3 regions of the Hungatella sp. L36 genome follow, and region 1 is predicted to be linked to each of the others. Evidence: predicted binding sites of a transcription regulator. Region 1 holds the regulator's gene; each other region holds the start of a gene.
What was found. Region 1 encodes HrcA, which represses chaperone genes, less so after heat shock. Its sites were predicted from a motif close to TGTTAGCACTCNNNNNNNNNGAGTGCTAACA; they were not measured.
Positions count from the first base shown of each region.

Region 2: the regulator HrcA is predicted to act here: its motif matches at 2,588-2,618, upstream of H8S80_RS27155 (Hsp20/alpha crystallin family protein).
Region 3: the regulator HrcA is predicted to act here: its motif matches at 1,573-1,603, upstream of H8S80_RS13810 (co-chaperone GroES).

Region 1 covers NZ_JACOPC010000005.1:245,505-249,771, forward strand. Annotated here, with positions in the region: gene dnaK (molecular chaperone DnaK) at 1-472, opposite strand, end outside; gene grpE (nucleotide exchange factor GrpE) at 611-1,231, opposite strand; gene hrcA (heat-inducible transcriptional repressor HrcA) at 1,291-2,340, opposite strand; gene H8S80_RS14760 (3D domain-containing protein) at 2,735-3,538, shown strand; gene H8S80_RS14765 (3D domain-containing protein) at 3,768-4,267, shown strand, end outside.
Region 2 covers NZ_JACOPC010000015.1:171,283-175,549, reverse strand. Annotated here, with positions in the region: gene H8S80_RS27165 (bifunctional diguanylate cyclase/phosphodiesterase) at 1-1,309, shown strand, start outside; gene H8S80_RS27160 (HdeD family acid-resistance protein) at 1,312-1,908, opposite strand; gene H8S80_RS27155 (Hsp20/alpha crystallin family protein) at 2,030-2,458, opposite strand; gene H8S80_RS27150 (3'-5' exonuclease) at 2,774-3,766, shown strand; gene H8S80_RS27145 (response regulator) at 3,763-4,267, opposite strand, start outside.
Region 3 covers NZ_JACOPC010000005.1:18,972-23,238, reverse strand. Annotated here, with positions in the region: gene H8S80_RS13820 (PHP domain-containing protein) at 1-601, shown strand, start outside; gene H8S80_RS13815 (hypothetical protein) at 817-1,431, opposite strand; gene H8S80_RS13810 (co-chaperone GroES) at 1,696-1,986, shown strand; gene groL (chaperonin GroEL) at 2,058-3,677, shown strand; gene H8S80_RS13800 (DUF6106 family protein) at 3,967-4,267, shown strand, end outside.

The sequences.
Region 1 (4,267 bases):
CAAGGCCGTATGCCAGCGCTGCTGCCGTCGGCTCGTTGATAATACGCTTTACATCAAGGCCGGCAATCTTGCCTGCGTCCTTGGTTGCCTGACGCTGTGCGTCGTTGAAGTATGCAGGAACCGTGATAACGGCCTCTGTTACCTTCTCGCCCAGATAAGCCTCTGCGTCTGCTTTTAACTTCTGCAGAATCATCGCGGAGATTTCCTGCGGTGTGTAATTCTTTCCGTCGATCGCTACCTTGTAGTCTGTACCCATATGTCTCTTAATGGAAGAGATGGTTCTGTCCGCATTGGTAACCGCCTGACGCTTTGCAGGCTCACCTACCAGTCTCTCACCGTTTTTTGTAAATGCTACGATAGATGGTGTTGTTCTTACACCCTCACTGTTCGGAATAACAACCGGTTTTCCACCTTCCATAACAGCCACACAGCTGTTAGTAGTACCTAAGTCAATACCAATAATCTTGCCCATAGTTTTTTCCTCCTATAATTGTCTTTACTCTCAATTTTATCATTTAATGTTCAGCTCATCTAAGCTCGAAAGAACCTCGCTAAGATTCGTGAACGACGTTCGCACTAAACTCGAATAGACCTCGTTAAATGCTCACAGTCAATTGGCTACCTGAACCATGGAGTGTCTCACCACGGTATCCCGGTAGGTATAACCCTTCTGAAGTTCCATGGCGATCGTATTCTCGCCAAGGGATTCGTCATCAATATGCATCACTGCGTTGTGGAAATTCGGGTCAAATGGCTGACCCACCGCTTCGATCGGTTTTACACCTGCATCCTCCAGCGTCTTCATAAGCTGTTTATATATTTTTTCCATTCCTTCTGCAAACGGAGCGCCCTTATCCTCCTCCGGAACGGCTGCAAGGCCTCTCTCGAAATTGTCGACAACCGGAAGTATCTTTTCAATGATGTCTCTGGCGCCGATTTCAAACATGGCAGATTTTTCTTTTTCTGTTCTCTTTCTGTAGTTATCGAACTCGGCCATATTCCGCTGCAGACGGTCGGTCAGTTCCTCTATCTTGGCGTCTTTCGGATCTTTCTTCTCTTTCTTCTTTCCAAAAAATCCTTTTTTCTCCGGTTCTGCCTGCTTTTCTTCTGCCGGCTCTTCTTCTCCGGTTTTTTCCTCAGCGGCGTCCTCAGCACACGCTTCTGTCTCCGCGGCCTCTTTTTCGCCTTTTTCTATTTCCTTTTCAACGGAACCGGCGTCTTCAGCCTTCATGGCCTCTTCTACCAGTTCCTCTTCTATTCTCGTCTCTTCGCTGCTCACTGTTCTTCCCTTCACCTTTCATCTTTTTTCAGGATCGAATCCAGCTGCGTCATGAGATTCCGCAGCGTATTCAAAACCTTTTCATAGTCCATACGCTTTGGACCGATGATACCGATCGTTCCCCTCAAGCCCTCGCCCAGCTCGTAATTCGCTGTGACGATACTGCAGTCCCTCATCGTCTGCACCGGCGCTTCCTCGCCGATATAGACCTGAATTCCCGAACTGCTTTCTGAACTGTTCACATCATCGACCAGCTCCTGAAGGAGTTCTTTCTGTTCCAGCGTACCGATCAGACGGCTCGCCATCTCTCCGTCGCTTAACTCCGGATACTTGAAAATGTTCGTGGCGCCGCTGGTGTAAATCTGCAAATCATCGTCGTCCGCCCGGATTGCTTCCGCAACCTCGTTGAGAACCCGGTCGACCACCTCGCTGTGTATGCCGGCCTGCTCCTTTAATCTGCTGATCACGTCCAGATTGATTTCCTCTATGGTCAGCCCGTTTAAGGCATTATTAAGAAGAATGTTAAGATTTAAAAGCCCTTCATCGCTTAGCTGCTGGCTGATGGGGATCATGGTGTTCTTAATCATATTTCCCTCTACAACGATGACCACCAGAAGCTTTCCATCATCAACCTTGGACAGCTGGATGAATTTCAGCTTGTTTCTATGATACTGGGGAGCGCTGATCAAAGCCGCGTAATTCGTGTTCTGCGCCAGGATTCTCGCCATCTGCTTCAGCAGAAGCTCGACCCGGTCCACACGCTTTAGCATCAGTTCCTTGATTTCAGTAAACTCTTCTTCTTTCTCCTGCATGATCTGATCCACATAGAAACGGTATCCCTTATCGGAGGGAATCCGCCCGGCCGACGTATGCGGCTGTACAATGTATCCCAGCTCCTCCAGATCAGACATCTCATTCCGGATCGTGGCTGAACTTAAATTCAGATCGGTGTACTTGGAAATAGTTCTGGAACCAACCGGTTCGCCGGTTTCTAAGTACGTTTTAATAATGGCCTTCAAGATCGTAACCTTACGGCCGTCCAACTGGTCCTTATCGTTCAACCCGCCACACTTCCTTTCTGAGCCTTCCTGTTAGCACTCAACGTTTGGGAGTGCTAACATCTTCATTTCATAATATATTCTTTTTTCCCTCATTTGTCAATACATTCGATTGAAAATTTTTTGAGAATTTTCTGTGAACTTCTTCTTTACAAATTATAAAGCATTTTATTGAAGTAAGACAATTGTTCGCTGCCGTTCCAGGAGCCAGCCGGGACCGAACAGGATGCAGAGGGCGGCAGGGGCGGGGGCGGGGAACTGTGACAAATGTTACAAACGTATTGCCAGTATTTCCTTGACATTTAACAGTTTTGTAATATAATGAAAATTGATACACCATAACAACGCATTTTTCTATCATATTTCACGGAAAAATCATAATATTGCGAGGTAAATCATGAAAAAGAAATCAGGAAAGCTTCTTCTGATGCTGTGTGTGACGCTCCTCTGTACCCTGTTTTTATCCATGACGGCTCTGGCTGCCGAAGAAAAGGGCGCTCTCACGGCCGTGGATGGAAACCATATTACAGGGTGGCTGAAGGACAACGCGGAATCCGACGAGACGGCAGCGGTTGAACTGCATATTTACAAAGACGGAGCCGCCAAAGCGGCAAAGGTCATCACAGTACCGGAAGAAAGCTACAGCGAAGAGGCAGGAAAGTCCTATGGAGACGGCTGCCGTGCATTTGACTATAAGATCAGCTGGGAAGAAATAGGCGGAACCTCTTATAAAGTAGAAGCCTGCCTGGTAACCGGAGATGAGAAAACACTTCTTACCGGCTCCCTGGAATACAAACCGGCACCAGAAGCTTTAAAGAAAACTGAAAGCACCAGCGAGGAGATCGGCCCCGGAATTCCGAAAAAAGAGGAGAAACCGGTGGAAGAAACCTTCGGAGGATATAAAAAGGGAGAGTCCCTCGGGATCTTCAAGACCACCGGATACTGTGGATGCAGTAAATGTTCCGGCGGCAGCGGCCTCACCTATTCCGGTACCGTGCCGCAGGCAAACCACACCATATCAGCAGACATCACCGTACTTCCCCTTGGAACAAAGGTGATGATCGGTGAAACCGTTTATACGGTGGAGGACATCGGAAGCGGAGTGGACGGCCACACCGTGGATCTCTACTTCTCCAGCCACCAGGAAGCACTGGACTATGGAGTAAAAAAACAGGAAGTATTTCAGGCAATTGCGGAGTAGATCCTGAATTATAATATAAGAAGAAAAACCTTTCAATCAACACATCAGAACGAATAGAGACGCCTTATAAAACATCGGGCGTCTCTATTTTTTTATTCATATCCTTGACAAATCTGGAAAATAGTGTAAAATGTGTACTTGTACCTCATTTATTACAAAACTGTTACATATATTTATAATATATTAAAATATGTTACAGCTAGTAAAAAAGAAAGGATGTATTTATTACATGAAACGATTGAAACGAAATCAACTGTTCTTCGGAACTTTACTTATGATGACATTTTTATTAGGTACCGCCGTCCCGGCTCTCGCAGGGCAGACACCCGGAGTTCTGGATTGTGTGGAGGGCGACAGCGTCCGGGGCTGGGCCTGGAACAGCTCCGATCCCGCTTCCGCGGTAGAAGTCAAGGTCACAGTCACCAATCAGGCGACAGGACAGACAGAGGCCGAGTACACGGCTCCCGCCGATGACTACCGGGAAGACCTGGTCAGGAAAGGCACCGGAACCGGCAATTACGGATTTGAAGTGATCGTACCGTGGGAATCGTATGAAGACGGTTCCTATCTCGTTGAAGCCTACGCATCAGGAATGAAGCTCTCCAGCCCGAAGGTACACAGTGTCGGCGATATGCAGGTCATGAGCTCTGACGGAAGCGCAGGAACGCTCCGCTCCCTCGGTGTCTTTAAGACCACCGGCTACTGCCCGTGTTCCGCCTGCTCCGAGGG
Region 2 (4,267 bases), on a different contig from region 1:
GAATATCAACCAGGACACCATACGTTTCCTGGATTCCATCGCCTATAATATTGCAAATGAGATTAAGAAGAGGCGCCTCTATGAACGGCTGGAGTTCGAGGCCGGGCACGATACGCTGAGCGGCCTCTTAAACAGAAGCAGCTTCGTCCGCTACCAGAACGGGGTGCAGAGAAAGTACGGGGAGTCCTGTGGAATGATCACAGCGGACATTAACGGACTGAAACAGCTCAATCAGGATTACGGACATTCCAGGGGAGATGAAACCATCATCACGGTCACTGCGGTCATGCGGACCTGTTTCCCCGATGGGGAGATCTTCCGCCTAAGCGGCGACGAGTTCGTGATCATCGCCATGAACCAGGAGTATGAGGTCTTCATGAAGCATGTCAGGGAGATGGGGATAGAGCTGGATTCGAAGACGCCCAACGGAGTATCCTTGGGTGCCACGTGGGTGGAACACTTAACCGATCTCGATGTGCTTCTGCATCACGCGGAAGAGCTGATGCTGGTGAATAAACAGATTTACTACAAGAACAGTGACGACGTACGCAAACACTATTCGCCGGAAGGGATGAAGCTTTTAGTCCACGATGTGGAGCAGGGATATTACCGTCTCTATCTTCAGCCCAAGTTCGATCCGGAGACGGGAACGGTGCATTCTGTGGAGGCGCTGTCGCGGTATCAGGCGCCGGGCCATGAGCTGCAGTCCCCGGTCAAATTTGTATCGCTGCTGGAAAAGATGAAGCTTATCCGGTATCTCGATTTTTATATGCTGGAGGAGGTGTTCCGGCTTCTCTCCAGGTGGAAAGCGGAAGGCAGGCCCCTGATTCCCGTTTCCGTGAATTTCTCCAGAATTACTCTGCTGGAAAGCGATTTATTCCAGATGCTGACAGAGATTAAGAACAAATATGATGTACCCAGCAGCCTGGTAATGATAGAGATCACGGAGAGTATCGGGGATATCGAACACAAGGTGATAGAGGCTGTCGGATCGAAGCTGCGGAAAGCGGGGTTCCGCATATCGCTGGACGACTTTGGGGCGGATTACGCCAATATGTCCATCCTGTCCATCATGCATTTTGATGAGGTGAAGCTGGATAAGTCGCTGATTGAAAATCTGGTGGGGAATGAAAAGAATCAGATCGTTGTGAAGTGTATCATAGAGATGTGCCGCAGCCTTCATGTGGACTGTGTGGCGGAAGGGGTGGAGACAAAGGAACAGCTGGAGCTCTTAAAGGCCTACGGCTGCACCACCATCCAGGGCTACTATTACAGCAAGCCCGTGGAGGTGGAGCAGTTTTCGGTGTAATATTAAAACCAGAACCAGTCGAAGGAATCCCATTCCTTCTCCAGCTCGGAGATCTGTCTTCCGACCTTTTTAAAGCGGTGTGAGGCTACAAAGTACTGCACCACGTGGAAGACACCCAGTGTAAACAGGATAGCGCCCATCATCATGACCATGGCAGCAGCCGTGGCAAAAGGATTGAAGATAGCCAGAGCGCCTAAGAGGATGGTTAAAACAGCCGTGATTAAGTTAAACCACCAGGAATCCAGGCCAAACTTTTTAAGCTTCACAGAGGTCTTAAGGCCCAAAATTCCATAGACGGCCAGAAAGACGCCGAGGATAAGCGGAAGTATGGAGGTTGCGGCCAGCGGTTTAAAAAGGAAAATGACTCCGAATACGATGGGCAGAACCGCCAGCACACACTGCAGCCAGTAATTGGCAAAGCGGTTTCTGAACCGGGTAACTTCAAACAGTTTTGTGACGCCGTAGACGATGAAACAGACGCCTGTACAGATGCCGGCCGTCGCCAGGGTGGGTCCGGGCAGCAGAAGCAGCAGAAGGCCCAGCAGCGCGGCGCAGATGGATATGACAAGGTATGAGCGTTTCATTTCTTTCCAGATCATAGTAATTCTCCTTTTGTAATTGGACATTGGGATACCGGTGTTTTGTTAAAACAGGGCGGGCCGTCTTCTGCGGCCCGCCCTGTTCCGGGATGGAGGGCTTTTTCGTCCCGGGATTTGCCTGTTATTCGATTAAGATGCGGTGCGTTTCCTCAACCTGTTTCTGGGAGGTCTTCGGAAATTCCAGATGAAGGATACCATCCTCGAAGCGCGCCTTCATATCTTCCTGTTTCACACCCTCGCCGACATAGAAGCTTCTCTGGCACGAACCGCTGTAGCGTTCCTGACGAACGTACTTACCGGTTTTCTCGTCCTTCTCGCTTCGTTCCATACCGCGTTCAGCGGAGATGGTTACATAGCCGTCGCGAAGGTTGACGGTGATCTCGTCTTTCTTAAATCCGGGCAGATCCATATCGAGTTCATAGCCGTTTTCATTCTCTCTGATATCGGTCTTCATCAGATTCTTTTCCCGTTTCCCGAAGATCGGGCTCTTGAAAGCATCTTCCATAAAGTCGTCAAATAAGTTTTCTCCAAAAATACTAGGCATCATCATAAGTCATTCCTCCTAAAATGAATTTCTTATATGTGTTGACACCTTGTCGGCAGCACATATATGGTTAAAAGTCGGCCACCTTTTTCATTGTGGTGCTCCTTTTTGTTACAATTACGTTATAGCACCATTTGTTAGCACTGTCAACAGAAGAGTGCTAATTTTATGCTTTTTTCACAGAAAATTCATATTGTAAATACAATTTAAAGGGCTTGTTCCATAATGACCGTTATTAAGCAAAAAATAATTGTTTGAAATAGGAGGCATGAACTTGTATGAATGGATAAACTATCATATAATAGCACAAAGGAGAATTTTATGAAGAATTATATTGTACTGGATTTGGAATGGAATCAGAGCCCTGACGGAAAAGAGGGGACGATTGACCATTTTCCTTTTGAAATTATAGAAATCGGAGCGGTCCGCCTGGATGAAGCGTTTCAGGAGACCGGGCAGTTTTGCCGTCTGATCCGGCCGCGGGTCTATCCGCAGATGCACTACCGGATCTCCGAGGTAACCCATATGGACATGGCCGAGCTGGAACGCAACGGTGAGACGTTTGTGGCTGTCATCAGGGACTTTCTCCAATGGTGCGGGGACGACTGCGTGTTCTGTACCTGGGGGTCCATGGACTTGACGGAGCTGCAGAGAAACATGGCGTATTACGGCGTGGAGATTCCTTTCGACAAGCCCCTTCTCTATTACGATGTCCAGAAGCTCTACAGCCTTCTTCAGGGAGACGGAAAACAGAAGCAGTCGCTGGATATTACGGCCCGGGAGCTGGGAATCAGGGAAGACCGTCCCTTCCACCGCGCGCTTGACGATGCCCATTACACGGGGCGTGTCATGGCAGCCATGGACTTTGAGCGGGTGATGGAATACTGGTCCACCGATTATTACCGGCTTCCGGAGAGTAAGGAAGAGGAGGTCTACCTCATATTTCCCGGATACTCCAAATATATTTCGAGGACATTTGAGACGAAAGAGGAGGCGATCGCGGACAAGACGGTCACCGATTTAATCTGTTACCGCTGCAACCGTATGCTCAGAAAGAAGGTCCGCTGGTTCTCCGTGAATCAGAAGTTTTACTTTGCCCTGGGCGTCTGCCCGGAGCACGGATACTTAAAGGGGAAGATCCGCATGAAGCGCAGTGACGACGGACGAGTCTACGCCGTAAAGACCATGAAGCTGGTAGACGAGGAGGGGGCACGCCAGATCAGCGAGAAGAAGGAAGAAGCGAAGAAAAAACGCATTGAAAAGACGAAGCACAGAAAACAGAAGACGAATATAAAAATGCGGGGAAGCGATTAATTTTCGCTTTCCCGCATTCTGTATCCAACGCCGATTTCTGTGTAAATATATTGAGGTTCTGCCGGATTGATCTCCAGCTTCCTGCGGATATGAGCCATGTTGACCCGCAGGATCTGATTGTTGCTGTCCGCAAATGGACCCCAGATTCTGCTGATGATGTAATCATAGGTGAGAACTTTCCCGGACTGCTCGGCCAGCAGGGAGACCAGCTTGTACTCAATCTGGGTTAAGTGGACTTCCTTATCCTTCAGCGTGACGAGGCGTTTGTCAAAATCGATAACCAGATCACCGCTGCGGTACGGCGGCTGAACGAGAGTCCCATCCCCGGTGCTGACGGTCGGCTTGCCGTGGCGAAGTGCGGTGCGGATGCGCGCCAGAAGCTCGCTGGTGCCGAAGGGCTTCGTAATGTAGTCGTCTGCGCCGAAGTCCAGGGCCGCGACCTTTTCCTGCTCCTGGGTTCTTGCGGATATGACGATGATCGGGATGTTGGACCAGCTGCGC
Region 3 (4,267 bases), 230 kb from region 1:
AAGAAAGTATAAGTTTGCAGTGGAGTTTGGCTGGGGGCCGAATCCCAAGTTTTATAAGGACCGTCTGATGAAAACATGGGTTGGGTCTCTGGAAGTTCCGGGCCGTCTCTGCTCGGTGCAGAAATGCTTTAACAGCTTTGGTCAGGAGCTTTGCAATGTGACGGAGAAATCCTGTGAATTCCATATGACTACCTATATGAGCACCACCACAGGCCACTGGATGGGACCGAGTACGGTCGTGAAGGAAGGTTTTGTGTTTGAAGTGGAGGGAAAGCCGGAGGATGAGATCGTGCTGAAGGTGGACCGCTACGTCTACCGCTTTACGCTTAAGGAATTGATGAAATCCTCGAGAATTCTTGCCCAGTATCAGGAGAGCATGGATCTGGCAGCAGAGGTCTTTGGAAATGTGGAACACTACCGCGATGATTTCTATTGGCACAACGCCTATAAGACCAGAATCCGCCAGGCAGTGCCGGAAGAGGCGTATACGATGAAGTATGAAAAGAAGGTGACACTGGAGGCGGGAAGCTGCTACCGGCTCCGGGTGCACTTGAGAAATGGAGACACCGCCTGGGTTTCCCCGATTTTTGTGCGGGAATAACAGATAAAAAGAGTTACGAAGAGTGAAGGCGGATTCCTGGAAATGGAATCGTGAGAGTGGCATTCACTTTTCGGGACTCTTTCTTATTAATATGTAAACTTAAATTGTAATCTTAAATTGTAAACTTAAATTGTAGTCTTAAAATGTAAATTTAATGGCGCAGAATGGAATACCACTCTGCGCCGTCTGATTACCGGTTGGCTGATTTTAATTCATTATGGTTCGTCTGCCGTGTCTTCCACAATCGTAGTGGATTCCTCTGCGGCAAATTTCTTCAATGCATCTCCGGTTCCCTCATATATCTCTTCGACTTCTTCTGAGTCTGCTTCTTTATCTTCTGTATCTGCGGCCTGCTCCGGTTCTTCTTTGAACCCTTCTGTGGCGCCGGCTGCGTAGTCGAGTCCGCCGTCTTCGGTAATATCTTCTTCCTCCTCGTCGTCCTCTGAACGGTCCATGGCGGAATCAAGCATATCCTTGGCGGTATCGGCAACTGCGGAAGCGGCTTCCCTGGCCGTGCTGTTCACGATGCTGGCTGCGTCTTTCACGAGGTTCTTCGCGGCAGAAGCTGCATCCTTGGCTGCGTCGGCCATATCGGCGGCGGCTACCTTGAATTCATCTTTGTCTGCGTGAAGGGATACGTAGTTCCTGTTCATTGTGCTGTCAATCTTGGAAATGTCATCATTCCCGTCATCTTCAAAATCATGAAAATCTTCTTCCAGTTCTTTATGGAAAGATTTATATTTCGTAAAATAAGAGATACCGGCCGCAACGGCACCCGCGATGGTGGCGAAAGCCACTAACTTCCCAAAACCATTACCCTTTTTTGCCATGTGAAACACTCCTTTCATTTGATTCTTATTGTAATACTTATAAAGAAAAAAATAAAGGTATATAATAAGAAAATTTCTATAAACTATGTAGGAACGGGAAAATGCTCTCAGTTATGGAACGAAATTGTAAAAAATATATAAAATTAGCACTCAACTATTGACAGTGCTAATAATGAGTGATATAACTTAGTATGTGAATAAAAGAAGTTTCCATTGCGAAACAAAAAGAAAGAATCAATAGAAACAGTATGAGGAGGAATTGCAATGAAATTAGTACCATTATTTGACAGGGTAGTATTAAAACCATTGGTTGCAGAGGAAACGACGAAATCCGGAATCGTTTTACCGGGTCAGGCAAAAGAAAAACCGCAGCAGGCGGAAGTAATCGCAGTTGGACCAGGCGGCCTGGTTGATGGCAAGGAAGTAACCATGCAGGTAAAGGTCGGCGATAAAGTAATCTTTTCCAAGTATTCAGGAACCGAAGTGGAAGGCGAAAACGAAAATGACAAGCTGGTTATCGTAAAGCAGAACGATATCCTGGCTGTGATCGAATAAACCGTATCCCTAAGGCAATACCGAAATCATAACAAAAACGATAGATAGAAAGAAACTGGAGGAATGAAATCATGGCAAAGCAGATTAAATATGGTGTAGACGCCAGAAAAGCACTGGAAGCCGGCGTAAATCAGTTAGCAGACACAGTTCGTGTAACATTGGGACCGAAAGGAAGAAACGTTGTTCTTGACAAATCCTTTGGCGCTCCGCTGATCACCAACGATGGTGTGACCATTGCAAAAGAGATCGAGCTGGAAGATCCATATGAGAACATGGGCGCACAGCTTGTGAAAGAAGTTGCGACAAAGACCAACGACGTAGCAGGTGATGGTACTACTACAGCGACGGTACTGGCTCAGGCGATGATCAATGAAGGCATGAAGAACGTGGCTGCAGGCGCTAACCCGATCGTTTTAAGAAAGGGTATGAGAAAAGCTACTGAGGCAGCTGTAGAAGCAATCGCAAAGATGAGCGAGCCGATTAAGGGCAAAGCTTCTATCGCGAGAGTAGCGGCAATCTCCGCAGCAGACGATGGAGTCGGCGAGATGGTAGCTGATGCGATGGAGAAGGTTTCCAACAACGGTGTCATCACCATTGAAGAATCCAAGACCATGAAGACGGAGTTAGACTTAGTAGAAGGTATGCAGTTTGACAGAGGATACGTTTCCGCCTATATGTGCACCGACATGGAGAAGATGGAAGCCAACTTAGACGATCCGTATATCCTCATTACAGATAAGAAGATTTCCAACATTCAGGAGATCCTTCCATTATTAGAGCAGGTTGTACAGTCCGGCGCAAGACTCTTAATCATTGCAGAGGACATCGAGGGCGAGGCTCTGACCACATTAATCGTAAACAAATTAAGAGGTACCTTCAATGTAGTAGCTGTTAAGGCTCCTGGCTACGGCGACAGAAGAAAAGAGATGCTTCAGGATATCGCTATCTTAACAGGCGGCAAGGTAATTTCCGAAGAGTTAGGCTATGAATTAAAGAGCACCACAATGGATATGCTTGGACGTGCAAAATCCGTTAAGGTTCAGAAGGAAAATACCATTATCGTAGACGGCGAAGGCAGCAGAGACGAGATCGAAGCAAGAATCGGCCAGATCAAGGGTCAGATTGAAGAGACCACATCTGATTTTGATAAAGAAAAATTACAGGAAAGACTTGCGAAGTTATCCGGCGGTGTCGCTGTTATCCGCGTAGGTGCGGCTACCGAGACCGAGATGAAGGAAGCAAAGCTTCGTATGGAAGATGCTTTATCCGCAGCAAGAGCAGCCGTTGAAGAGGGCGTTATCGCCGGCGGCGGTTCCGCTTATATCCACGCTATGAAGGACGTTCAGAAAGTGATTGACAGTCTGGAAGGCGAAGAAAAGACAGGTGCAAAGATTATCTTTAAGGCTCTGGAGTCTCCGTTATACCACATTGTGGCAAACGCAGGTCTGGAAGGCGCCGTTATTATCAGCAAGGTAAAAGAGGCTCCGGTTGGCACAGGCTTTGATGCTTATAAGGAAGAATACGTAGACATGATCGAGGCTGGTATCCTGGATCCGACCAAGGTTACGAGAAGCGCATTACAGAATGCGAACAGTGTTGCATCTACCTTATTGACAACTGAATCCGTTGTTGCTAATATAAAAGAAAAAACACCTGCAGCTCCGGCTCCAGGCGGAATGGATATGATGTAATAACGGAAGCAAAAGCGACGCATGCGTAATGAAAAGAGGGTTTGCAGTGCTTGCATTGCAGATCCTCTTTATTTTGTTTCATAGGAAAGTTCATCCTGTGATACAAAAAACCTCCGGGTGATGCACAACGCGCTAAGAAAATATGGCCGCTGAAGCGACCGCGCTCCGGCGCGAGTCCGGCTTGCCGGATTCTTTGTTCAGGAAAGTACAACCTGTAAGATCATCGCCCTCCGGGGATGCGGACCGTGAACTATATCATCTCCCTTCACAGAAGAAAGGACATCAGTCTATGAATGAAATGTATGCAGAATGGCTCGTAAAACGAAAAGCACCAGCTTATATGATGCTTGTCAAGGTATTGATGGTTCTGGTATGTGTGGTGGCATTCTTTGTTGCTGTATCCCCGCTGCTCGGAATTTTCGGAATCCTGGTTCTCTTTGCGGCAGCAGCGGCAGCCTACTTTGTCTTCCGCAACAGCGAAGTCGAATTTGAGTACCTCTATGTAAGCAATCAGCTGACGATTGACCGGATTTACGGAAAGACCAAGAGAAAAAAAGCCTGGGAAGGTTCCATGGATGAGATTCAGATCG